Regions from separate parts of the Streptomyces sp. NPDC005863 genome, predicted to be linked through region 3. Evidence: riboswitches for the same ligand, from Rfam matches in the RefSeq annotation. Region 3 holds a riboswitch; each other region holds the start of a gene.
What was found. A riboswitch is a leader RNA that binds a small molecule or an ion and turns the genes downstream of it on or off. The one in region 3 is predicted to bind cobalamin.
Positions count from the first base shown of each region.

Region 1: another riboswitch for cobalamin. It lies ahead of ACFYO9_RS02695 (ribonucleoside-diphosphate reductase subunit alpha); the one in region 3 lies ahead of ACFYO9_RS13635 (ABC transporter substrate-binding protein).
Region 2: another riboswitch for cobalamin. It lies ahead of cobN (cobaltochelatase subunit CobN); the one in region 3 lies ahead of ACFYO9_RS13635 (ABC transporter substrate-binding protein).

Region 1 is NZ_JBIAII010000001.1:641,258-648,794, forward strand. It holds gene ACFYO9_RS02670 (carbon starvation CstA family protein) at 37-2,178, shown strand; gene ACFYO9_RS02675 (YbdD/YjiX family protein) at 2,175-2,372, shown strand; gene ACFYO9_RS02680 (DUF3311 domain-containing protein) at 2,494-2,763, shown strand; gene mctP (monocarboxylate uptake permease MctP) at 2,838-4,397, shown strand; gene ACFYO9_RS02690 (GNAT family N-acetyltransferase) at 4,499-4,996, shown strand; cobalamin riboswitch at 5,046-5,182, shown strand; gene ACFYO9_RS02695 (ribonucleoside-diphosphate reductase subunit alpha) at 5,313-7,537, shown strand, end outside.
Region 2 is NZ_JBIAII010000005.1:304,748-312,284, reverse strand. It holds gene ACFYO9_RS20430 (amidohydrolase) at 55-1,365, shown strand; gene cobN (cobaltochelatase subunit CobN) at 1,394-5,002, opposite strand; cobalamin riboswitch at 5,038-5,170, opposite strand; gene ACFYO9_RS20420 (cobalamin biosynthesis protein CobG) at 5,289-6,746, shown strand; gene ACFYO9_RS20415 (precorrin-8X methylmutase) at 6,743-7,384, shown strand; gene ACFYO9_RS20410 (precorrin-2 C(20)-methyltransferase) at 7,381-7,537, shown strand, end outside.
Region 3 is NZ_JBIAII010000003.1:272,606-280,142, reverse strand. It holds gene ACFYO9_RS13650 (HAD family hydrolase) at 1-656, opposite strand, end outside; gene ACFYO9_RS13645 (helix-turn-helix domain-containing protein) at 895-1,764, shown strand; gene ACFYO9_RS13640 (VOC family protein) at 1,761-2,252, shown strand; cobalamin riboswitch at 2,352-2,537, shown strand; gene ACFYO9_RS13635 (ABC transporter substrate-binding protein) at 2,603-3,676, shown strand; gene ACFYO9_RS13630 (iron chelate uptake ABC transporter family permease subunit) at 3,844-4,800, shown strand; gene ACFYO9_RS13625 (ABC transporter ATP-binding protein) at 4,797-5,609, shown strand; gene ACFYO9_RS13620 (metallophosphoesterase) at 5,711-6,508, shown strand; gene ACFYO9_RS13615 (hypothetical protein) at 6,534-6,974, opposite strand; gene ACFYO9_RS13610 (YceI family protein) at 7,129-7,537, opposite strand, start outside.

The sequences.
Region 1 (7,537 bases), on a different contig from region 3:
TGAACGTCATCGCAAGATGAACGGGAGGACGACCCGGTGCGCACCGCGAATCCCCGATCCATCGTCATCTGGTCCCTCGTCGCGCTGATCGGCGCGGCGGGCTGGACCGTCCTGGCCCTCGCTCGCGACGAGGAGGTGTCGGCCGCCTGGATGGTCGCGGCGGCCGTCGGCTCGTACGCGGTCGCGTACCGCTTCTACTCGAAGTTCATCGCGTACAAGGTGCTCAAGGTCGACGAGCGGCGGGCCACGCCCGCCGAGCGGCTCGACAACGGCATCGACTTCCACCCGACCGACCGCCGGGTGCTGCTCGGCCACCACTTCGCGGCGATCGCGGGCGCGGGCCCGCTGGTCGGGCCGGTGCTCGCCGCCCAGATGGGATATCTGCCCGGCACCATCTGGATCATCGCCGGCGTGATCTTCGCGGGCGCCGTGCAGGACATGGTCGTGCTGTTCTTCTCGACGCGGCGCGACGGCAAGTCGCTCGGGCAGATGGCGCGCGAGGAGATCGGCCCGTTCGGCGGGGCCGCCGCGCTGCTCGCCACCTTCGCCATCATGATCATCCTGCTCGGGGTGCTCGCGCTGGTCGTCGTCAACGCGCTCGCCGAGTCGCCGTGGGGCACCTTCTCCATCGCGATGACGGTTCCGATCGCCCTGTTGATGGGCTTCTACCTGCGGGTCCTGCGGCCCGGCCGGGTCAGCGAGGTCTCCCTGATCGGTGTCGCGCTGCTGCTGCTCGCGTTGGTCGGCGGGCGCTGGGTCGCGGAGTCCTCCCTCGCGGACACCTTCACGCTGGCCCCGTCGACGCTGGTGATCTGGCTGGTGGCGTACGGCTTCATCGCCTCGATCCTGCCGGTGTGGATGCTGCTCGCGCCGCGCGACTACCTCTCCACCTTCATGAAGATCGGCACGATCGTGCTGCTCGCCGTGGGCGTCGTGGTCACGCTGCCCACGCTGAAGATGGACCCGGTGACCGACTTCGCCTCACGCGGCGACGGTCCGGTCTTCGCGGGCTCGCTCTTCCCCTTCGTCTTCATCACCATCGCCTGCGGGGCGCTGTCCGGCTTCCACGCGCTGATCTCCTCGGGCACCACGCCGAAAATGATCCAGAAGGAGACGCAGGTCCGGATGGTCGGGTACGGCTCCATGCTGATGGAGTCGGCCGTCGCCGTGATGGCGCTCGTCGCCGCCTCGATCATCGACCCCGGCCTGTACTTCGCGATGAACGCGCCGGCCGGTGTGGTCGGCGACACCGTCCAAGAGGCGTCGAAGGCCGTCGCGGGGTTCGGGTACACCATCTCGCCGGCCGATCTGGCGCAGGCCGCCCGGCAGGTCGAGGAGTCCTCGCTCCTGTCGCGGACCGGCGGCGCGCCCACCCTCGCGGTCGGCGTCTCGGAGATCTTCTCGAAGGTCACCGGCGGCTCGCTGCGGGCCTTCTGGTACCACTTCGCGATCATGTTCGAGGCACTCTTCATCCTGACCGCGCTGGACGCCGGGACCCGCGTGGGCCGCTTCATGCTCCAGGACATGCTGGGCAACCTCTACAAACCCTTCAGAAACATGAGCTGGAAGCCGGGTCTGCTGCTGACCAGCGCCGCCGTCACCGGCCTGTGGGGATACTTCCTGTGGGTCGGCGTGCACGAGCCGCTCGGCGGGATCAACCAGCTCTTCCCGATCTTCGGCATCGCCAACCAGCTGCTCGCCGCCGTCGCCCTCGCGCTCTGCACCACGCTGCTGGTCAAGTCCGGCCGCCTCAAGTGGGCCTGGATCACCGCGGTTCCGCTCGCCTGGGACGCGACGGTCACGCTCACCGCGAGCTGGCAGAAGGTGTTCTCCGACGATCCGCGCGTCGGCTTCTTCCAGCAGCGCGCCGACTACCGGGACGCCATCGACGACGGGAAGATCCTGCCGCCCGCCAAGACCATGGACGACATGCACACCGTCGTCACCAACTCCACGGTGGACGGCGTCCTTTCGGCGGTGCTCGCGCTGCTCGTCGTCGTCGTGATCGTGGACGCCGCACGCGTCTGCGTCCGGCACGTCCGCGCCCCCGAGGCCTCCCGGCTCACGGAAGCCCCGTACGTGGAATCGCGGTTGACCGCCCCGGCCGGACTCTTCGCGACCCGCGAGGAGAAAGAGGAGGAACGGCGCGAGCGGGACCGCGAGGGTGTGACGCCGTGACCTGGCTGCTGCGCGGAGTGCGCTGGATGCGCTGGTACGTCAGGGAGTTGACGGACGAGAGCGCCTACGAGCGGTACGTGGCTCATATCCGCAGGGACCATCCGGACGCAACCGTCCCCAGCCGACGCGCATTCGAGCGGATGCGGACGGACCAGCAGGAGTCGGACCCCCGGCAGGGGTTCCGCTGCTGCTGAGCAGGGACATCGCACGGAGGGTGACCCGTCCGTTATCCGGACGGGGGTTCCATACCGCGAGACTGTGGCTTAGATTTCCCGCACGTTAAGCATGGGATAAGTGAGGGAACGGAGCCGCGACATGTCAGATGCGCCGGAAGTGAACAGACCGGTCGTCACACCGGTCCGCGTGGTCATCGCCGTCTGCCTTGTCGCGCCCTTCGTGGCGATGCTGTGGGTGAGCTCCTACGCCAAGATCGACCCGGCCCTGATCGGCATCCCGTTCTTCTACTGGTACCAGATGCTGTGGGTGCTCATCTCCACGGTGCTGACGATGACCGCGTACAAGCTGTGGCAGCGTGACCAGCGCTCCCGCAAGGCCGCGCAGGCCCAGGGGGGTGCCGGAAAGTGACCACACTCGCATCGGGCGGCGTGAACGGCGTCGCCCTCGGGGTCTTCATCTTCTTCTTCGTCGCGGTCACGGCGATGGGCTTCCTGGCCGCGCGCTGGCGCAGGGCCGAGACGCAGTCCCTGGACGAATGGGGCCTGGGCGGCCGGTCGTTCGGCACCTGGGTCACCTGGTTCCTGCTCGGCGGCGACCTGTACACCGCGTACACCTTCGTGGCCGTCCCGGCGGCGATCTACGCGGCGGGCGCGGCGGGCTTCTTCGCCGTCCCGTACACGATCCTCGTCTACCCGCTGATCTTCACCTTCCTGCCGCGCCTGTGGTCGGTCTCGCACAAGCACGGCTACGTGACCACCTCGGACTTCGTGCGCGGGCGGTTCGGCTCCAAGGGTCTCTCGCTGGCCGTCGCGGTCACCGGCATCCTCGCCACGATGCCGTACATCGCGCTCCAACTGGTCGGCATCCAGGCCGTTCTCGACGTCATGGGCATCGGTGGCGGCCCGGACACCAACTGGTTCGTCAAGGACCTGCCGCTGCTGATCGCGTTCGCGGTGCTCGCCGCGTACACGTACTCCTCGGGGCTGCGCGCGCCCGCGCTGATCGCGTTCGTGAAGGACGGGCTGATCTACCTCGTCATCACCGTCGCGATCATCTACATCCCGATCAAGCTCGGCGGCTTCGACGACATCTTCGCCAAGGCCGGCGACGCCTTCGGGGTGGTCAACGAGGGCACGGGCAAACCGCGCGGCGCCCTCGCGCCGCCCGAGGCCGGCCAGTGGACGTACGCGACGCTGGCGCTCGGCTCGGCGCTCGCGCTCTTCATGTACCCGCACTCGATCACGGCGACGCTCTCCTCCAAGAACCGCAACGTCATCCGCCGCAACACCACGATCCTGCCGCTCTATTCGCTGATGCTGGGCCTGCTCGCGCTGCTCGGCTTCATGGCGATCGCGGCCGGGGTCAAGGTCGACAACGGTCAGCTGGCCATCCCGCAGCTCTTCGAGGACATGTTCCCCGACTGGTTCACCGGCGTCGCCTTCGCCGCGATCGGCATCGGCGCGCTCGTGCCCGCCGCGATCATGTCCATCGCGGCCGCGAACCTCTTCACCCGCAACATCTACAAGGACTTCATCAAGCCCGACGCGACGCCCGAGCAGGAGACCAAGGTCTCCAAGCTGGTCTCGCTCCTGGTGAAGGTGGGCGCCCTCATCTTCGTCCTCGGCATGGACAAGACCGTGGCGATCAACTTCCAGCTGCTCGGCGGCATCTGGATCCTGCAGACCATGCCCGCGCTGGTCGGCGGCCTGTTCACCCGGTGGTTCCACCGCTGGGCGCTGCTCGCGGGATGGGCGGTCGGCATGGTCTACGGCACGCTGGCCGCGTACGGCGTCGCCTCGCCCACGCAGAAGCACTTCGGCGGCTCGTCCGACACGATCCCCGGCATCGGCGAGATCGGCTACATCGGCCTCACCGCCTTCGTCCTGAACGTGGTGGTCACCGTGGTCCTCACCTTCGTCCTGAAGGCGCTGAAGGCCCCCGAGGGCGTCGACGAGACGTCTCCGGAGGACTACACGGCGGACGCGGGCGACCCCGGCGTCGTGGAGGAACTGCCCCCGGCCACCGCGGGCGCCGGCCACTGACCCCGCTCCCGCGGGGCTGAGTCCGCTCCCGCACCGCCGACGCACGAGGGCCGCCGGAAAACCGGCGGCCCTTTGTCGTGCGCTGTTGCACACTGCGCCCCATGGACATCACGATCAGAGCGGCACACCCCGAGGAGTACGCGGCGCTGGGCGACCTCACCGCGCAGGCCTATCTCGACGACGGACACCTGGACTACGGCGCGGAGGACCACTACCTGCCCGTGCTGCGGGACGTGGCGGGGCGCGCGGCGCACGCCGAGATCCTGGTGGCCGTGGCGGACGACGGCGCGCTGCTCGGCGGGGTCACCTTCGTGCCGTCCGGCGGCGCGCTGGCCGACATCGCGCGGGGCGACGAGACGGAGATCCGCATGCTGGCGGTCTCGCCCGCGGCGCGCGGCCGCGGGGTCGGCGAACTGCTCGTCCGCGCATGCCTGCAGCGGTCCAGGGAGGCGGGCAGGCGCCGGCTCGTGCTGTCCTCCTCGCCCTCCATGCGGACCGCACACCGGCTCTACGAACGCCTCGGCTTCGTGCGGACCCCGGAGCGCGACTGGTGCCCGCTGCCCGACCTCCCGCTGCTCACCTACGCGTTGACACTCTAGGCCCCACCCTCCGCGATCCGACACAAGATGTGGGCCTGCTTCCGCGAGCCGACACAAGATGTATGCTCGTGCTCGCTGTCGCCGCAGGGGAATCCGGTGCAAGTCCGGAACTGTCCCGCAACGGTGGACGTGTACGCCTTTGTCGTACGCGGAGTCCGAAGACCTGCCGGCAGCGCACCCGTGCCGTCCGGCCCGGGTGCCGACCGTCCGGGCCTCGTGGAATGGGCCGGTGGACGCGGTACGCCGCCCTGTCCGGGTGCGCCCGTGTGTGCCGTCCCCTCGCGCAGGCCCAGAGCCGAGCGAGGGAGAGCTCCACGTGACCATCGCGCCTGCCGAACCTGCGTCAGCGCGGGCACCGCGACCCAGTGCCAGCACCGACAGCACCGACAGCACCGAGGGTGCCGACGCGCCGGGGACCGCGCTGCTGCGCACCCTGACCGACCTCACCGCCGACCTCCCCGACGCCGACCCCGGCCGGGTCGCCGCCGCCGCGCTGCGCGGCCGCTCGGCCAGGGCCGACGAGGCGGAGCTGCGCACGCTCGCGACCGAGGCGGCCGCGGGGCTCATCTCCGAGGACCCGGCGTACTCCAAGCTCGCCGCCCGGCTGCTCTCCCTCTCCGTCGCCGCCGAGGCCGCCACGCAGGGCGTGCGCTCCTTCACCGAGTCGATCGCGGTCGGCCACCGCGAGGGCCTGATCGCCGACCGCACCGCCGACTTCGTCGCCGCGCACGCCGCCCGGCTCGACGCGCTCGTGGACACCGCGCTCGCCGACGGCGCCGACTTCCGCTTCGGCTACTTCGGCCTGCGCACGCTGCATAGCCGCTATCTGCTGCGCCACCCCCTCACCCGGCAGGTCATCGAGACGCCGCAGCACTTCATGCTGCGCGTGGCGAGCGGCCTGGCCGAGGACGGCAGCGTCCGCGCGCTCGACGAGGTCGCCGCGCTGTACCGCCTGATGAGCCGCCTGGACTACCTGCCGTCCTCGCCGACGCTCTTCAACTCCGGCACCCGCCACCCGCAGATGTCCTCCTGCTACCTCCTCGACTCCCCGCTGGACGAGCTGGACTCGATCTACGACCGCTACCACCAGGTCGCCCGGCTCTCCAAGCACGCGGGTGGCATCGGCCTCTCGTACTCCCGGATCCGCTCCCGCGGTTCGCTGATCCGCGGCACCAACGGGCACTCCAACGGCATCGTGCCGTTCCTGAAGACGCTGGACGCCTCGGTCGCCGCGGTCAACCAGGGCGGGCGGCGCAAGGGCGCGGCCGCGGTCTACCTGGAGACCTGGCACTCCGACATCGAGGAGTTCCTGGAGCTGCGCGACAACACCGGTGAGGACGCGCGCCGCACGCACAACCTCAACCTCGCGCACTGGATCCCGGACGAGTTCATGCGCCGGGTCGCCGCCGACCTGCCGTGGTCGCTCTTCTCGCCGTCCGACGTGCCGGGCCTCGTCGACCTGTGGGGCGACGACTTCGACGCCGCGTACCGCGCGGCGGAGGCCGCGGGCCTGGCCAAGAAGACCATCCCGGCCCGTGAGCTGTACGGCCGCATGATGCGCACCCTCGCGCAGACCGGCAACGGCTGGATGACGTTCAAGGACGCCGCCAACCGCACCGCCAACCAGACCGCCGAGCCCGGCCACACCGTGCACTCCTCGAACCTGTGCACGGAGATCCTGGAGGTCACGGACGACGGCGAGACGGCGGTCTGCAACCTCGGCTCGGTCAACCTCGGCGCGTTCGTGGAGAACGGCGACATCGACTGGGAGCGCCTCGACGCGACCGTCCGCACGGCCGTCACCTTCCTGGACCGCGTCGTCGACATCAACTTCTACCCGACCGAGCAGGCCGGCCGCTCCAACGCCAAGTGGCGCCCGGTGGGCCTCGGCGCGATGGGTCTGCAGGACGTCTTCTTCCAGCTGCGGCTGCCCTTCGACTCCCCCGAGGCGCGCGCCCTCTCCACCCGCATCGCCGAGCGCATCATGCTCGCCGCGTACGAGGCCTCCGCCGACCTCGCCGAGCGGAGCGGCCCGCTGCCCGCCTGGGAGAAGACCCGCACCGCACGCGGCATCCTGCACCCCGACCACTACGACGTGGAGCTGACCTGGCCGGAGCGGTGGGCGGCGCTGCGGGAACGTATCGCCGCGACCGGCATGCGCAACTCGCTGCTGCTCGCCATCGCGCCGACCGCGACCATCGCGTCCATCGCCGGCGTGTACGAGTGCATCGAGCCGCAGGTCTCCAACCTCTTCAAGCGCGAGACGCTCTCGGGTGAGTTCCTCCAGGTCAACGCCTATCTGGTGGAGGAGCTGAAGCGGCTGGGCGTCTGGGACGCGCAGACCCGCGAGGCGCTGCGCGAGGCCAGCGGCTCGGTGCAGGGCTTCAGCTGGATCCCGGCGGACGTCCGCGCGCTGTACCGCACCGCGTGGGAGCTGCCGCAGCGCGGCCTGATCGACATGGCCGCCGCGCGCACCCCGTTCCTGGACCAGGCGCAGTCGCTCAACCTGTTCCTGGAGACGCCGACCATCGGCAAGCTCTC
Region 2 (7,537 bases), on a different contig from region 3:
CGATCACGACCCCGTACGTTGGACGGCGGGAGCGCCACAGACGAGGAGCGTGAGATGACCGCCGCCGAACCGAAGTCCGCCGCCACGGGTGAGCTCAACAGCACGTCGCGACCCGCCGCCCTGCGCGGCCTCGACGCCATCCGGGACGACCTCGCCGACCTCTACCGCGATCTGCACGCCCACCCGGAGCTCTCCTTCGAGGAACACCGCACCGCCGCCGAGGTCGCCCGCCGCGCCGCCTCGTACGGCTACGAGGTCACCACCGGCGTCGGCCGCACCGGCGTGGTCGCCGTCCTGGCGAACGACGGCACGAAACCGGCCGCCGGCCCCATCGTCCTGCTCCGCGCCGACATGGACGCGCTGCCGGTCGCCGAGCGCACCGGGCTGCCGTACGCCTCCCGCACCGACGGCGTCATGCACGCCTGCGGTCACGACATGCACGTCACCTGTCTGCTGGGCGCCCTGAAGCTGCTGGCCGACGCCCGCGGCGACTGGTCCGGCCGGATCGTCGCGGTCTTCCAGCCCGCCGAGGAGGCCGGGCAGGGCGCGCAGGAGATGGTCGACGACCGTTTCTACGAGCGGTTCGGCACGCCCGACGTCGTGCTCGGCCAGCACGTCGCGCCGCTGCCCGCCGGCATGATCGGCGCGCACCCGGGCGCGGCCTTCGCGGCGACCGACGCGCTGCGGGTGCGGCTGTTCGGCAAGGGCGGACACGGCTCGCGCCCGGAGACGACCATCGACCCCGTCGTGCTCGCCGCGTCGACCGTGATGCGGCTGCAGACGGTGGTGTCCCGGGAGATCGCGGGCGGGGAGACGGCCGTGGTCACCGTCGGCTCGGTGCGGGCGGGCACGAAGCACAACATCATTCCCGACGAGGCCGAGCTCCAGCTCAACATCCGCACCTACACGCCCGAGGTCCGCACCCGCGTCCTCGCCGCCGTCGAGCGCATCATCAGGGGCGAGGCCGCCACGGCCGGGGCGGAGAAGGAGCCGGAGATCACGGAGATCGACACCTTCCCCGTCGTCATCAACGACGCGGACGCCGTCGACCGGACGATGGCCGCGATCAGCGCGGTCCTCGGCACGGAGCGGGTCGTCGACCCGGGACAGGTCACCGGCAGCGAGGACGTCGGGATCTTCGCCACCGCCGCGCAGGGCCACGTCCCGCTCTGCTACTGGCTGTTCGGCGGCGCCGACGCGGACGAGGTGATTGCCGCGCAGCGCGCGGGCACCTTCGAGCGGGACATCCCCTCGAACCACTCGCCGTCCTTCGCGCCGCTGGTCGAGCCGACGCTCACCACCGGTGTCACCGCGCTGACGACGGCCGCGCTGGCCTGGCTGGACGGCGGCCGGCCGGCGCGGTGAGGGCCGGCCGCCGTGGCGGGCGAGGGGCTCAGCCCTCGTCCTCCAGGTTGCCCTCGGTCTCCAGGTAGGCCTGGCGCAGCGCTTCGAGCACCGCCGGGTCCGGCTTCGCCCACATGCCGCGCGACTCCGCCTCCAAGAGGCGCTCCGCGATGCCGTGCAGCGCCCAGGGGTTGTTCTCCTGGAGGAACTGACGGTTCGTCGGGTCGAGGACGTACGTCTCGGTGAGCTTGTCGTACATCCAGTCGGCGACGACGCCCGTCGTGGCGTCGTACCCGAACAAGTAGTCCACGGTCGCGGCGAGTTCGAAGGCACCCTTGTAACCGTGGCGGCGCATCGCCTCGATCCACTTGGGGTTGACGACGCGGGCCCGGAAGACCCGCGAGGTCTCCTCGACGAGGGTGCGGGTCTTGACCGTCTCGGGGCGCGTGGAGTCGCCGATGTACGCCTCCGGGGCGGTGCCCCGCAGCGCGCGCACGGTCGCCACCATGCCGCCGTGGTACTGGAAGTAGTCGTCCGAGTCCGCGATGTCGTGCTCGCGGGTGTCGGTGTTCTTCGCGGCCACCGCGATGCGCTTGTACGCGGTCTCCATCTCGGCGCGCGCCGGGCGCCCTTCGAGCCCGCGGCCGTACGCGTAACCGCCCCACACCGTGTACACCTCGGCGAGGTCGGCGTCGGTGCGCCAGTCGCGGGAGTCGATGAGCTGCAGCAGGCCCGCGCCGTACGTGCCGGGGCGGGAGCCGAAGATGCGGGTGGTGGCCCGGCGTTCGTCGCCGTGCTCGGCGAGGTCGGCCTGGGCGTGGGCGCGGACGTGGTTGCGGTCGGCGGGCTCGTCCAGGGCGGCGGCGAGCCGTACCGCGTCGTCGAGCAGGCCGATGGTGTGCGGGAACGCGTCGCGGAAGAACCCCGAGATGCGCAGCGTCACGTCGATGCGCGGGCGGCCCAACTCCTCGTACGGGATGGCCTCCAGGCCGGTGACGCGGCGCGACGCGTCGTCCCAGACGGGGCGGACGCCGAGCAGCGCCATGGCCTCCGCGACGTCGTCGCCCGCGGTGCGCATCGCGCTCGTGCCCCACAGCGACAGGCCGACGGAGGTGGGGTACGCGCCGTTGTCGGACTTGTACCGCTCCAGCAGGGAGTCGGCCAGCGCCTGGCCGGTCTCCCACGCGAGGCGGGACGGGACGGCCTTGGGGTCGACCGAGTAGAAGTTGCGGCCGGTCGGCAGGACGTTGACCAGGCCGCGCAGCGGGGAGCCCGAGGGGCCCGCGGGGACGAAGCCGCCGTTCAGGGCGTGCACCGCGTGGTCGAGCTCGGCGGTCGTGCCTGCGAGGCGCGGGACGACCTCGCGGGCCGCGAACTCCAGGACGGCGGCGACCTGTTCACCCTGGTCGGTGGGGAGCGCGGCGAGGTCCCAGTCCGCGTCGTCCATCGCCTGGACCAGCGCGCGGGCCTTCTCCTCGGCCTCGTCGGCGCCGGTGCGGGTCGCCGCGGACTCGTCGAGACCGAGGGCCTCGCGCAGACCCGGCAGTGCGGTGGTGCCGCCCCAGACCTGGCGGGCCCGCAGGATCGCGAGGACGAGGTTGACGCGGTCGGCGCCGGCCGGGGCCGCGCCCAGCACGTGCAGACCGTCGCGGATCTGCATGTCCTTGATCTCGCAGAGCCAGCCGTCGACGTGCAGCAGGAAGTCGTCGAAGCCGTCGTCGTCCGGACGGTCCTCCAGACCCAGGTCGTGGTCGAGCTTGGCGGCCTGGATGAGCGTCCAGATCTGCGCGCGGATCGCGGGCAGCTTCGCCGGGTCCATGGAGCTGATCTGGGCGTACTCGTCGAGGAGTTGCTCCAGGCGCGCGATGTCGCCGTAGGAGTCGGCGCGCGCCATCGGCGGCACCAGGTGGTCGATGAGCGTGGCGTGCACGCGGCGCTTGGCCTGTGTGCCCTCGCCCGGGTCGTTGACCAGGAACGGGTAGATCAGCGGCAGGTCGCCGAGTGCGGCGTCCGGGCCGCAGGCGGCGGAGAGGCCCGCGTTCTTGCCGGGCAGCCACTCCAGGTTGCCGTGCTTGCCGAGGTGGATCATCGCGTCGGCGCCGAAGCCGCCGTCGGAGTCGGCGGCCGCGATCCAGCGGTACGCCGCCAGGTAGTGGTGCGACGGCGGCAGATCCGGGTCGTGGTAGATCGCGATCGGGTTCTCGCCGAAGCCGCGCGGCGGCTGGATGAGGATGAGCAGGTTGCCGCGGCGCAGGGCGGCGAGCACGATGTCGCCCTCCGGGTCGCCGCCGTCGCCCACCCGGGACCTGTCCAGGAACATCTCGCCGGGCGGCGGCCCCCAGTGGCCCTCGACGGACTCGCGCAGCTCCGCGGGGAGCGTCGCGTACCACCGCTTGTAGTCGGCGGCCGGGATGCGCACCGGGTTGGCGGCGAGCTGCTCCTCGGTCAGCCACTCCTGGTCGTGGCCGCCCGCGTCGATCAGGGCGCGGATCAGCTCGTCGCCGTCGCCGGAGACCAGGCCGGGGATGTCGGCCTCGGGCCCGAAGTCGTACCCCTCGGCGCGCAGCCTGCGCAGCAGCGCCACGGCGGAGGCGGGGGTGTCGAGGCCGACCGCGTTGCCGATGCGGGAGTGCTTGGTCGGGTAGGCGGAGAGGACCAGCGCGAGGCGCTTGTCGGCGGCCGGGATGTGCTTGAGGCGGGCGTGCCGCACGGCGATGCCGGCGACGCGGGCCGCGCGCTCGGCGTCGGCCACGTACGCGGGGAGCCCGTCCTCGTCGATCTCCTTGAAGGAGAAGGGCACCGTGATGAGGCGGCCGTCGAACTCCGGCACCGCGATCTGGCTCGCGGCGTCGAGCGGCGAGACGCCCTCGTCGTTCTCCTCCCAGGCGGAGCGCGACCCGGTCAGGCAGAGCGCCTGGAGGATCGGCACGTCCAGGCCGGACAGGGCGCCCGCGTCCCACGACTCGTCGTCGCCGCCCGCGGAGGCCTCGGCGGGCCTGGTGCCGCCGGCCGCGAGGACGGTGGTCACGATGGTGTCGGCGGCGCGCAGCGCGTCGATCAGCTCGGGCTCGGGGGCGCGCAGCGAGGCCACGTACAGCGGCAGCGGGCGGGCCCCGGCGTCCTCGATCGCGCCGCACAGGGCGTCCACGAAGGCGGTGTTGCCGCTCATGTGGTGGGCGCGGTAGTAGAGCACCGCGACGGTCGGGCCCTCGACGTCCGCGCGGGCCGTGCGCTCCAGCGGGCCCCAGGACGGGGCGGGCGCGGGCGGCTCGAAGCCGTGGCCGGTGAGCAGCACGGTGTCGCAGAGGAAGCGGGCCAGCTGCTCCAGGTTGGCGGGGCCGCCGTGCGCCAGGTAGGCGTGCGCCTCGGCGGCGATGCCGACCGGCACGGTGGAGGACGCCATCAGCTGGGCGTCGGGTGCCTGTTCGCCGGTGAGCACGACGACCGGGAGGCCGGTGGCGATGAGCTGGTCGAGGCCGTCCTGCCAGGCGCGGACACCGCCGAGGAGGCGTACGACGACGAGGTCGACGCCGTCGAGCAGGGCGGGCAGCCCGTCGAGGTCCAGGCGCGAGGGGTTGGCGAACCGGTAGTCGACCGGGCCTCCCGCCGCGCGGGCGCTGAGCAGGTCGGTGTCGGAGGTCGACAACAGCAGAAGCATGCGGGCGCAGGCCTTCCTCGGGGTGTCCGCGCCCCGGGTGGTCGTATGGACGGCGGGAGTTCCTGGCTCACCCCACGGGTGGGGCTCACAGTGGCGGGACCGCGCCGGATTCGCACCGGGCTTCCTCCCTCGGGTCCTGGTGGACCCACGCCGTCGCTGGCGTCGACGGGCTCGGCGCCCGCCGCCTGCATAGTAAGTCCTGCCCGCCGCGAGCGGGGCGGCCACCTGCCGGGACGGCCCGTCTCGGGAGGCGACCGGCCGGATCGGCGTGGGTATGCTCGCCGCCATGCCGCCCACCCGAGCACCCTCCCCAGACCAGGGCGAATACCCCATACGTGACCGGGGTGACGCCTGCCCCGGAGCGCTCCGCCTGCACCTCGCCGACGACGGCCGCCTGGCCCGACTCCGGCTGCCCGGCGGCCTCTTGACGGGCCATCAGGTCGAGGTGCTCGCCGACGTGGCGGAGCGCCTGGCGGACGGCAACCTCAGCATCACCTCGCGGGGCAACATCGAGCTGCGCGGGCTCGGCGAGGCCTGCGGCGGCGAACTCTCCCGCCTGCTCACCGGGGCGGGCCTGCTGCCCTCGGAACGGCACGAGCGCGTCCGGAACGTGGTGGCGTCCCCGCTGGCCACGACGGACGGACTCGGCCACGCCGACGTGCAGTTGTGGGCCCGTGAGCTGGACGGACTCCTCTGCGGGGCGGAGTGGGCGACGCAGCTCTCCGGCCGCTTCCTGTTCGTCTTGGACGACGGCCGCGGGGACGTGGCCGGGCTGGGCGGCGATGTGACCTTGATCGCAGAATCGGGGGGTACGGCGGTCGTACGGGTCGCGGGGCGCGCCGTCCGCATCGCCGCGACCGACGCACCGCGCGCGGCCCTCGCCGCCGCCGGCGCCTTCCTGGACGAGGCCCGCGAGGCGGGCAACGGCGCGTGGCGGGTACGGGAGCTGCCGGCGGGGCGGGACGTGGATGTGGCGGGGGCGTTGAAGGGGGCGGGGGTTGCGGTGGCCGCTGCGGCGGGGGCGGGGGTCGGCTTGCCGGACGCGTTGGTCGCCACCGGGAAGGCGCCCGCCGGCCCGTCGGACGTGCCGGTCGCCGCTGGTGAGGCACCGGCCGGTTTCCCGGACGTGCCGGTCGCCGGCGCTGAGGCGCCCGTCGGCCTCCCGGACGTACCCGTCACCGGTCCGCCCGTACCCGTACCCGTCGCCATCCCGGACGTACCCGTCACCGGTCCGCCATCACCCGGCGTCCACGGGCGGGCCGTCCTCGTCGGTGCGCCGCTCGGGCGGGTGAGCGTCGACGCGTGGCGGGCGCTGTTGCCGTTGCCCGGCGACGAGCTGCGGGTCACGCCCTGGCGCGGCTTCGTGCTGCCCGGCTTCGCCGACGACGTCGCCGCCCGGGAACGGCTTGCCGCGCTCCGCGGCGCCGGATACCTCACCACCCCCGACGCGCCCTGGCTCGGCGTCGGCGCCTGCACCGGCCGCCCCGGCTGCGCCAAGTCCCGCGCTGACGTCCGCGCGGACGCCGTGCCGGGCCCCGGCGGCCTTCCCGTCCACTGGTCCGGCTGCGAACGGCGCTGCGGCCACCCGCACGGGGCGTGGGTCGACGTACTCGCCACCGGCGAAGGGCGGTACGAGGTCACGGTGCACGCCCCCGGCGAGGAACCCGCACGGGTCACGGGCACAACCCTGACCGAGACGGTCACCACCGCACGTACCACCACGAAAACCACGGCCACGAGATGAGCGAGAGCACAGTGTTCGACTACGAGAAGGACGGCGCGGCGATCTACCGCGAGTCCTTTGCCACCATCCGCGCGGAGGCGGACCTCAAGGGTCTGCCCGCCGACGTCAGCCAGGTCGCGGTCCGGATGATCCACGCCTGCGGGATGGTCGACCTCGTGCGCGACCTCTCGTACAGCCCGCGCGTGATCGCCGACGCCCGCAAGGCGCTGCGCGACGGCGCGCCGATCCTGTGCGACGCGAACATGGTCGCGAGCGGCGTCACGCGCAAGCGGCTGCCCGCCGGCAACGACGTGATCTGCACCCTCGCCGACCCGTCCGTGCCGGATCTCGCGGCGCGCCTCGGCACCACCCGCAGCGCCGCCGCCCTCGAACTCTGGCGCGACCGCCTCGAAGGGGCGGTCGTGGCCATCGGCAACGCGCCCACCGCCCTCTTCCGCCTCCTGGAGATGATCGAGGAGGGCGCGCCCCGCCCGGCCGCCGTCCTCGGCATCCCGGTCGGCTTCGTCGGCGCGGCCGAGTCCAAGGACGCGCTCGCGGCCCACCACGCGGGCCTGGAGTACCTGGTCGTACGGGGACGTCGCGGCGGCAGCGCGATGGCCGCGGCGGCGATCAACGCGATTGCGAGCGAGACGGAATGAGCGGCGTGCCCACCGAACAGGCCCCGCGGGGCCGCCTCTACGGGGTCGGGCTCGGCCCCGGCGACCCGTCCCTGATGACGTTGCGCGCCGCCGAGGTGATCGCGGCGGCCGACGTCGTGGCGTACCACTCGGCGCGGCACGGCCGTTCCATCG
Region 3 (7,537 bases):
CTGACCACGTACACCTCGACGCCGTGCGCGCGCAGCGTCCTGTAGAGCTGCTGCATGCCGCGCGAGAACTCCGGCGGCTTCACCTCGGTCTTCGTGCGCTTGCCGTCCTCGTAGTACTCGGCCGGGATCGGCTTCTTGTACGCGAGGAGCTCGTCGACGTACCCCTTGAGCTCCTTCAGCGTGAAGCCGGAGAAGATCTGCGCGGCCCAGGGGTAGGAGACCTGGTCGTCCACGTCGCAGAGCCGCAGGTAGTAGCTGTAGAGGCTCTCCTTGTGACCGGGCTCGTCCTTGAAGGGGATGATCTTCAGGGACGGGTCCATCGTCTTGCGGGTGAGGACGCCCTTCATCTCCAGGAAGGGCAGCAGCGCCTCTTCGAGGTCGTTGCGGTACGTGGTGTTGTCCGCGTCGAAGACCGCGTACGCGCCCTTGTGGTCGTTCGCGGCGATGACCTTGCCGAGCCGCTTCGCGACCGGCTTCGGCCAGTGCGACAGCTCGCGTGCGGTGGCCGCCGAGGTGTCGGCGGCGCTCGCCTCGTCCGTCGGCCACAGGGCACTGCCCGCGAGGACGGCCGCGGCCAGCGCGCCGGTGGTGCCGATGAGGGCGAGCCTGCTCTTCGCCCGTACTGCCCGTGCGGCCTTCGCCGTGCGTACTGCCATGTCTCTACGTCCCTGCCGTTCCCTGAGAGCGGTGCGCGGCCCCGTCCGGAGCGGCGCGCAATGCTATGGGGCGCCACGCGCATTTCCCATGATCGAAGTCACCGTGCCGCGGGGGCATGCGGGAGATGAACAGGGGTAGGCACGAGGGGCGCCGATGCCGGGTTGCTGTATGCCCCCGGGGCCGGGTGCGGGGGCGTACGCCGCGACCGGACCGTACCCCGCCGCGCATACTGAACCCATGGGCACCCGAGAGTTCGTCCGGGCCGCGCCACGGCTCGACGGCATGGTCGTCTCCGCGGTCGGCTACCGCACCGCCGGGCAGCGCCCCGCCCTGCACCGCGGCCTGCCGTCGCCGTACCTGACGGTGATCTTCTCCCTCGACGGCGCCATCGCCACCGGCGACTCCCCGGACCGGGCCACGGGACCGGAGGCGGCGCGCACCGACATCGTGGTGGGCGGCCTGCACCAGAGCCCCGCCTACGTCGTCCAGCCCGAGCACGAGGCCGGCATCCAGCTCGCCGTGCACCCCCTCGCGGCCCGCGCGCTCCTCGGCGTGCCCGCGGCCGACCTGACCGGACAGCTCGTCGTCGCGGGCACGGACGTGTTCGGCGCCCGCGCGGCGGAGGTCCGCGAGCGGCTCTGCGAGCTGGACCGATGGGAGGACCGCTTCGCTCTCCTCTCCGGCTATCTGCGCCGGCTCGCGTCCGCCGACCGCGCGGCGGGCCCCGTACGGCCCGAGGTCGCCGAGGCCTGGGCGTGGCTGGCCCGGCACCGCGGCGCGGGCACGCTCGGCGGACTCTCCCGGCACGTCGCGCTCAGCGAGCGCCGGCTGACCGCGCTGTTCCGCGCCGAGACGGGACTCGGCCCGAAGCAGGCCGCCCGCCTGATGCGCTTCCAGCACGCGAAGGGCGCCGTGACCCGGGCCGTCGCGGCGGGCGACCGGCCCGACCTCGCCCGGGTCGCGGCCGACACCGGCTATTACGACCACTCCCACCTCGTCCGCGACTTCCGGCAGTACACGGGGGCGAGCCCGACCAGCTGGCTGGCCGAAGAGTGCCGGAATATCCAAGCCGGGGCCCATGGTGGAGGCGAAGACTCGAAGCCATGAACACCACACCGAACACACCGAACAGCCAGCCGGAACAGCGGCTGGACACCCCTGACACCCCCGACACCCCTGACACCCGCGTGACCCCCGCCCCCGCCATCTGGCCGGGCGTGCAGGCCGCGGACGCCCCCGCACTGATCGACTTCCTCGTCGGCACCGTCGGCTTCCTGCGCACGGCCGTCTACGAGGACGAGGGCCGCGTCGCCCACGCCCAGCTCGACTGGCCCGAAGGCGGCGGCATCATGCTCGGCTCGTACGACCCGGAGTCTGCGGCCACCTGCGGCAAGCCGGGCGGCGCGGGCGCCTACATCGTCACTGCCGAGGTGGACGCGCTGTACCGGCGCCTCACCGCGGCGGGCGTGGAGATCACCACCGAGATCGAGGACAAGCCGTACGGCAGCCGGGAGTTCGGCATCGCCGATCCGGAGGGCAACCGCTGGTCCTTCGGCACGTATCGCGGCGAGCCGCGCCCGGCGCCGACGGCCTGACCGAAGCCGGACCGACGGCCTGACCGTAGCCGGTCGGACGGCCTGACCGAAGCCGCACCGAACCGGGACCGGCGGCCGGAACGAGCGCGTGAAGGTGCGTGATAACTTGCGCAAGCCAGTCAAACCCACACCTGGGCCAGGGAATCCGGTGCGAATCCGGAACTGACGCGCAGCGGTGAGGGGGACGGGCGGGGCAACGGCCACTGGGCGTCTCAGGACGCCCGGGAAGGCGCCCCGCCCGGTCGATCCCGAGTCCGAAGACCTGCTGGCGCCTCCGTCCGCACACCGGGCGGCGGAGGTCGTGACGCAGGCCAGGCTCCGCGTATGAGCCGCGAGACCCAAGGGATCACGTGTCCTCGACAGCCCATATATCCGCGCCCGTGCGCCTGTCCGCCCTCCTCTGCGCCGCTCTGTTCACGCTCACCGCGTGCGGCGACGGCTCGGCGGGGAACACCGCGCGCTCCGGGAACGGGGACGGGGGCGGGGGCAAGAGCGCCGACGGCTATCCGGTCACGGTCGCCTCCTGCGGCAAGGAGGCGCAGGTCACGGCGCCGCCGCGACGGGCCGTCTCCCTCGACCAGGGTTCCACGGAGATCCTGCTCTCGCTCGGCCTCGCCGACCGGATGGCCGGGACCGGCACCTGGACCGACCCGGTCCTGAAGAACCTGGCGAAGGACAACGCGAAGGTCGAGCGGCTCTCCGACCGCTACCCCTCGCTGGAGAAGGTCCTCGACAAGGAGCCGGACTTCGTCAGCGCCTCCTTCCTCTTCACCGTCGGCAAGGGCGGGGTCGCCGACCGAGCGAAGTTCACCGAGCTCGGCGTCCCCGTCTACGTCTCGCCCAGCGACTGCGCGGGCAAGGACAACGACGGCGCCGGCGACGGCAAGCGCGTGCGGACCCTCACCATGGACACGGTCTACGGCGAGGTGCGCGACCTCGCCAAGATCTTCCACGTCGAGCGGCGCGGCGAGAAGCTGATCGCCGACATGAAGCGCCGGGTCACGAAGGCGACGAAAGACATCGACGCGTCCGACACGCGCATCCTGTACTGGTTCGCCAACTCCGACGCCCCGTACATGGCGGGCTGCTGCGGCGCCCCCGGCATCATCACCCGCGAACTCGGCGCGAAGAACGTCTTCGACGACACGCACGACGAGTGGCCGCAGATCAACTGGGAGACGGTCGCCGACCGCGACCCCGACGTGCTCGTCCTCGGCGACCTCACGCGCAAGTCGCAGTCGGCGGAGAGCGCGAAGGCGAAGATCAGGTTCCTGGAGACCAACCCTGCGACGAAGAACCTCACCGCGGTGAAGAAGAAGCGGTACGTCCTGCTCAGCGGCCAGGCGATGAACCCCACGATCCGTACGGTCGACGGCATCGAACAAGTGGCGGCGGGCCTGCGGAAGTTCAGGCTCGCCAAGTGACGGCGAGCGAGACGGCGCCGGGTACGGGAACGGGCACGGGTGCGGGCACAGGTACGGGTACGGGCACGGGCACGGGAGCCGTCCTCGATGACGCCGCCGGTGCCGCCCCCTCCCGCGTACGCCTGGGTCTGCTCTGGACGGCGGGCGTCGCCGCGCTCGTCCTGTCCATGTCCATGGCCGTCACCATCGGCCCCGCGGACATCTCCGTGCCCGACGTGTGGTCGACCGTCGCCGCCCACCTCGGCCTCGGCGACACCCCGCTCACCCCGATCAGGGACGGCATCGTCTGGAACCTGCGGATGCCCCGCACCCTGCTCGCCGCGGTCTGCGGCGCCGGCCTCGCGGTCTGCGGAGCCGTCATGCAGTCCCTGCTCCGCAACCCGCTCGCGGACCCCTTCGTCCTCGGGGTGTCCTCCGGGGCGTCCACGGGAGCGGTCGCGGTCGTCGTCCTCGGGGTCGGCGGGGGAGCGGTGTCGGTCTCGGCGGGCGCCTTCGTCGGCGCGCTCTGCTCCTTCGCGCTGGTGCTGCTCCTGAGCCACACCCTGGGCGACACAACGGACCGGGTCGTCCTGTCCGGTGTCGCCGCGATGCAGCTCTTCTCCGCGCTGACCTCGTTCGTGATCCTCACGGCGGGCGACGCCGAGACCACGCGGGGCGTGCTGTTCTGGCTCCTCGGCTCGCTCAGCGGAATCGGCTGGACCGACGTGTGGCTGTGCGCCGCGGTGCTCGCGGTGACGCTGCTCATCTGCCTCGCCCACGCCCGTACGCTCGACGCGTTCGCGTTCGGGCAGGAGGCGGCGGCGACGCTGGGCGTCCGGGTGGCCCGCACCCGGATCATTCTGCTCTGCACGACGGCGCTGCTGACGGCGGCGCTGGTCAGCTCGGCGGGCGCCATCGGCTTCGTCGGCCTGGTCCTGCCGCACGCGGCCCGCGCGTTCGTCGGCTCCGGGCACGCCAGGCTGCTCCCGGTCACGGCGCTGGCCGGCGCGGTCTTCCTGGTCTGGGTGGACACGCTGGCCCGCACGGCCCTGGACCCGCAGGAGGTCCCGGTCGGCGTGGTGACGTCGCTCATCGGCGTACCGGCGTTCGTGGCGGTGCTGTACCGGACGCGGAGGGTGTCGTGACGTACGACCTGGTCCGCACGGAAACGGCGGGCCCGCACACGGGGGTCCGCGCCGACCGGGTCAGCCGGGAGGCGGGCGGCCGCCTCGTGGTCGACGGCGTCAGCCTCGCCCCGCCCGACGGCGCCACCGTGGGGCTCCTCGGCCCCAACGGATCCGGCAAGTCCACGCTCCTGCGCATCCTCGCGGGCGTCCTCGCCCCGGCCTCCGGCGTGGTGACCCTGGACGGCCGCACGCTGGCCGACACGGGCCGCCGCGCGGTGGCGCGCCGGATCGCCGTGGTCGAGCAACACGCCACCACACAGGTCGAGTTGACCGTACGGGACGTCGTACGCCTGGGCCGAATCCCGCACCGCCGCGCGTGGTCCGCGCCCACGCCCCACGACGAGCGGGCGGTGCGCGAGGCGCTGGCGCGCACCGGGCTCACCGAACGCGCCGCGCAGGCCTGGCACACCCTGTCCGGCGGCGAGCGCCAACGCGTCCAGCTGGCCCGCGCACTCGCCCAGGAGCCCCGCGAACTCCTCCTCGACGAACCCACCAACCACCTCGACATCCAGCACCAGTTGGACCTGCTGGCCCTGGTCGCGGAGCTCCCCGTCACCAGCGTGATCGCACTGCACGACCTCAACCTGGCGGCGATGTTCTGCGACCACCTGCTGATCCTGAAGGACGGCACCGCGTACGCGGCGGGGCCCCCGGCCGAGGTGATCACCGAGAAACTGATCGCCGAGGTGTACGGGGTACGGGCGGTGGTGACCCAGGAGCCGGACGCGGGGGCGGGCCGCCCTTCGGTGCGGTTCCTGCGGGGCTGACGGCGGGACGAACCCGGGGCGCCACGCCCCCCGCAGACAGCAGGCCAAAGGCCGGCGGTTGGCTCTCCACCCGCCCCCTGCCCGCCCCATAGATTCGGGGCATGCCACTGCCCTCCGTGATAGCCCACCTGAGCGACACCCACCTCGACACCACCGCCCCCGACGCCGGCCGCAGCGTCGCCCGCACCCGCGCGGTCATGGACTACCTGAACGACCTCCCGTACGACCTGGACGCGGTGATCGTCACCGGCGACATCGCCGACCACGCCACCCCGTCCGAGTACGAGGCGGCCCGCAAGCTCCTGACGTCCCGTCACCCGTTGCTGACCTGCCCCGGAAACCACGACGAACGGCCCGCCTACCGCGAGCACTTGCTGGGTGAACCCGGTGGCGCGAGCGGGCGCACGAGGCCGATCAACACCTCCCACACCACGGACCGCTTCGTCCTGGCCCTGTGCGACACGTCCGTCCCCGGCGAGGACCACGGCAGACTGGAGGACGAGACCCTGACCTGGCTGTCGGACCTCCTCGCCGACACCCCGCCCACGCGCCCGGTCCTGATCGCCTTCCACCACCCGCCGGTCCCGCTGAACACGCCGTACGTGGACGGCATCCGTCAGCTCGACGAGGACCGCCTGGCCGACCTGACGTCACGCCACCCGAACGTCACGGCGTTCCTGGCGGGCCACGCGCACACGCCGGCGGCGACGACGTTCGCGGGCCGACCGTTGCTCGTGGCCCCCGGAGTGGTCTCCACGCTGCGCCTCCCGTGGGAGCACCAAACGGACCCGTCGCACCATGTGCACCGCGACCTGCCCCCGTCGGTGGCGTTCCATGTCCTGGACGACGGGGGCCGCCTGACGACCCACTTCCGCCCGGTCCCGCTCACGGGCCCCTGAACCGTCCCGTGAGCCGGGCTTCCGGTCACCGGAACTCGGCGACCCACGGGTCGGCGTCGGAGCCCGGCGGGGTGAGGTCCATCTCCCCGCCGGCGTCGTCGTAGGCGCCGGTTCCCCCGGTGACGACGCCGGTGACCACGGGTTGCTTCGCATCGGGCCCGTCCGTGACCGACCGGGAGGCCTGAAAGGCGATCTTCCCTTTCCCGGAGATCTCGATGATCCCGGAGCAGTACGCGGTGAGTGCCCGCCCCCCGACGAGCCCGTCGACGCACGACTCGTAGGCGCCGCCCACCGTCGCTCCGGAACGGTCCCGAACGACGAAGCGGTTGGCGAGTGGCCTGTCATGCGCGCCGGAGGACTCCGAGGAGGCGGTGGACGCCCGTTCCTGCGTCAGGAAGAGCGTAGGAATCGTCTCCTCCGGGCCGCCGGAGGGCCCCATGGTCACGTAACCGCACGTGGCGGCCACCAGAGCGAGTCCTCCGGCTGCCGCCGATACGCGAGCCACAGCGCCTCCAGGAAATTCGGGGAATCCGAAGGAGCCAAATTACCAACACCCGTACGCGCGACGGGAAAAGGGAAAATAGGCATAACGGCGCAACGGCCGCAGGGCCACGGCCCCGCTAAACGGCGGTGGCCCGAACGGCTGAAATATCGAACTGCAGTCGCACCTTCTCGCTCACCATGGTGCCGCCCGCGGCGAGCCGCTGGTTGTAGACGAGACCCCAGTCGGTCCGGTCGATGGTGGTGGTCCCGTCGAAGCCGACCCGCTCGAAGCCGAAGGGGTCCACCACCGAGCCCAGATAGTCGAGTTGGAGCTCGACGGGCCGGGTGACCTCGCGAATGGTGAGATCCCCCGCCATCCGGAAGGTCTCCCCGCCGTCGTGCACGGTGGCGGTAGAGCGGAAGACCATCTCGGGATAGCGGCGCGCGTCGAAGAAGTCGGCGCCGACGAGATGCGCGTCGCGCTGCTCGACGCCGGTGTCGACGCTGGCGATACGAATGGTGAGCTCGGCCCGCGAACGCGAGGGC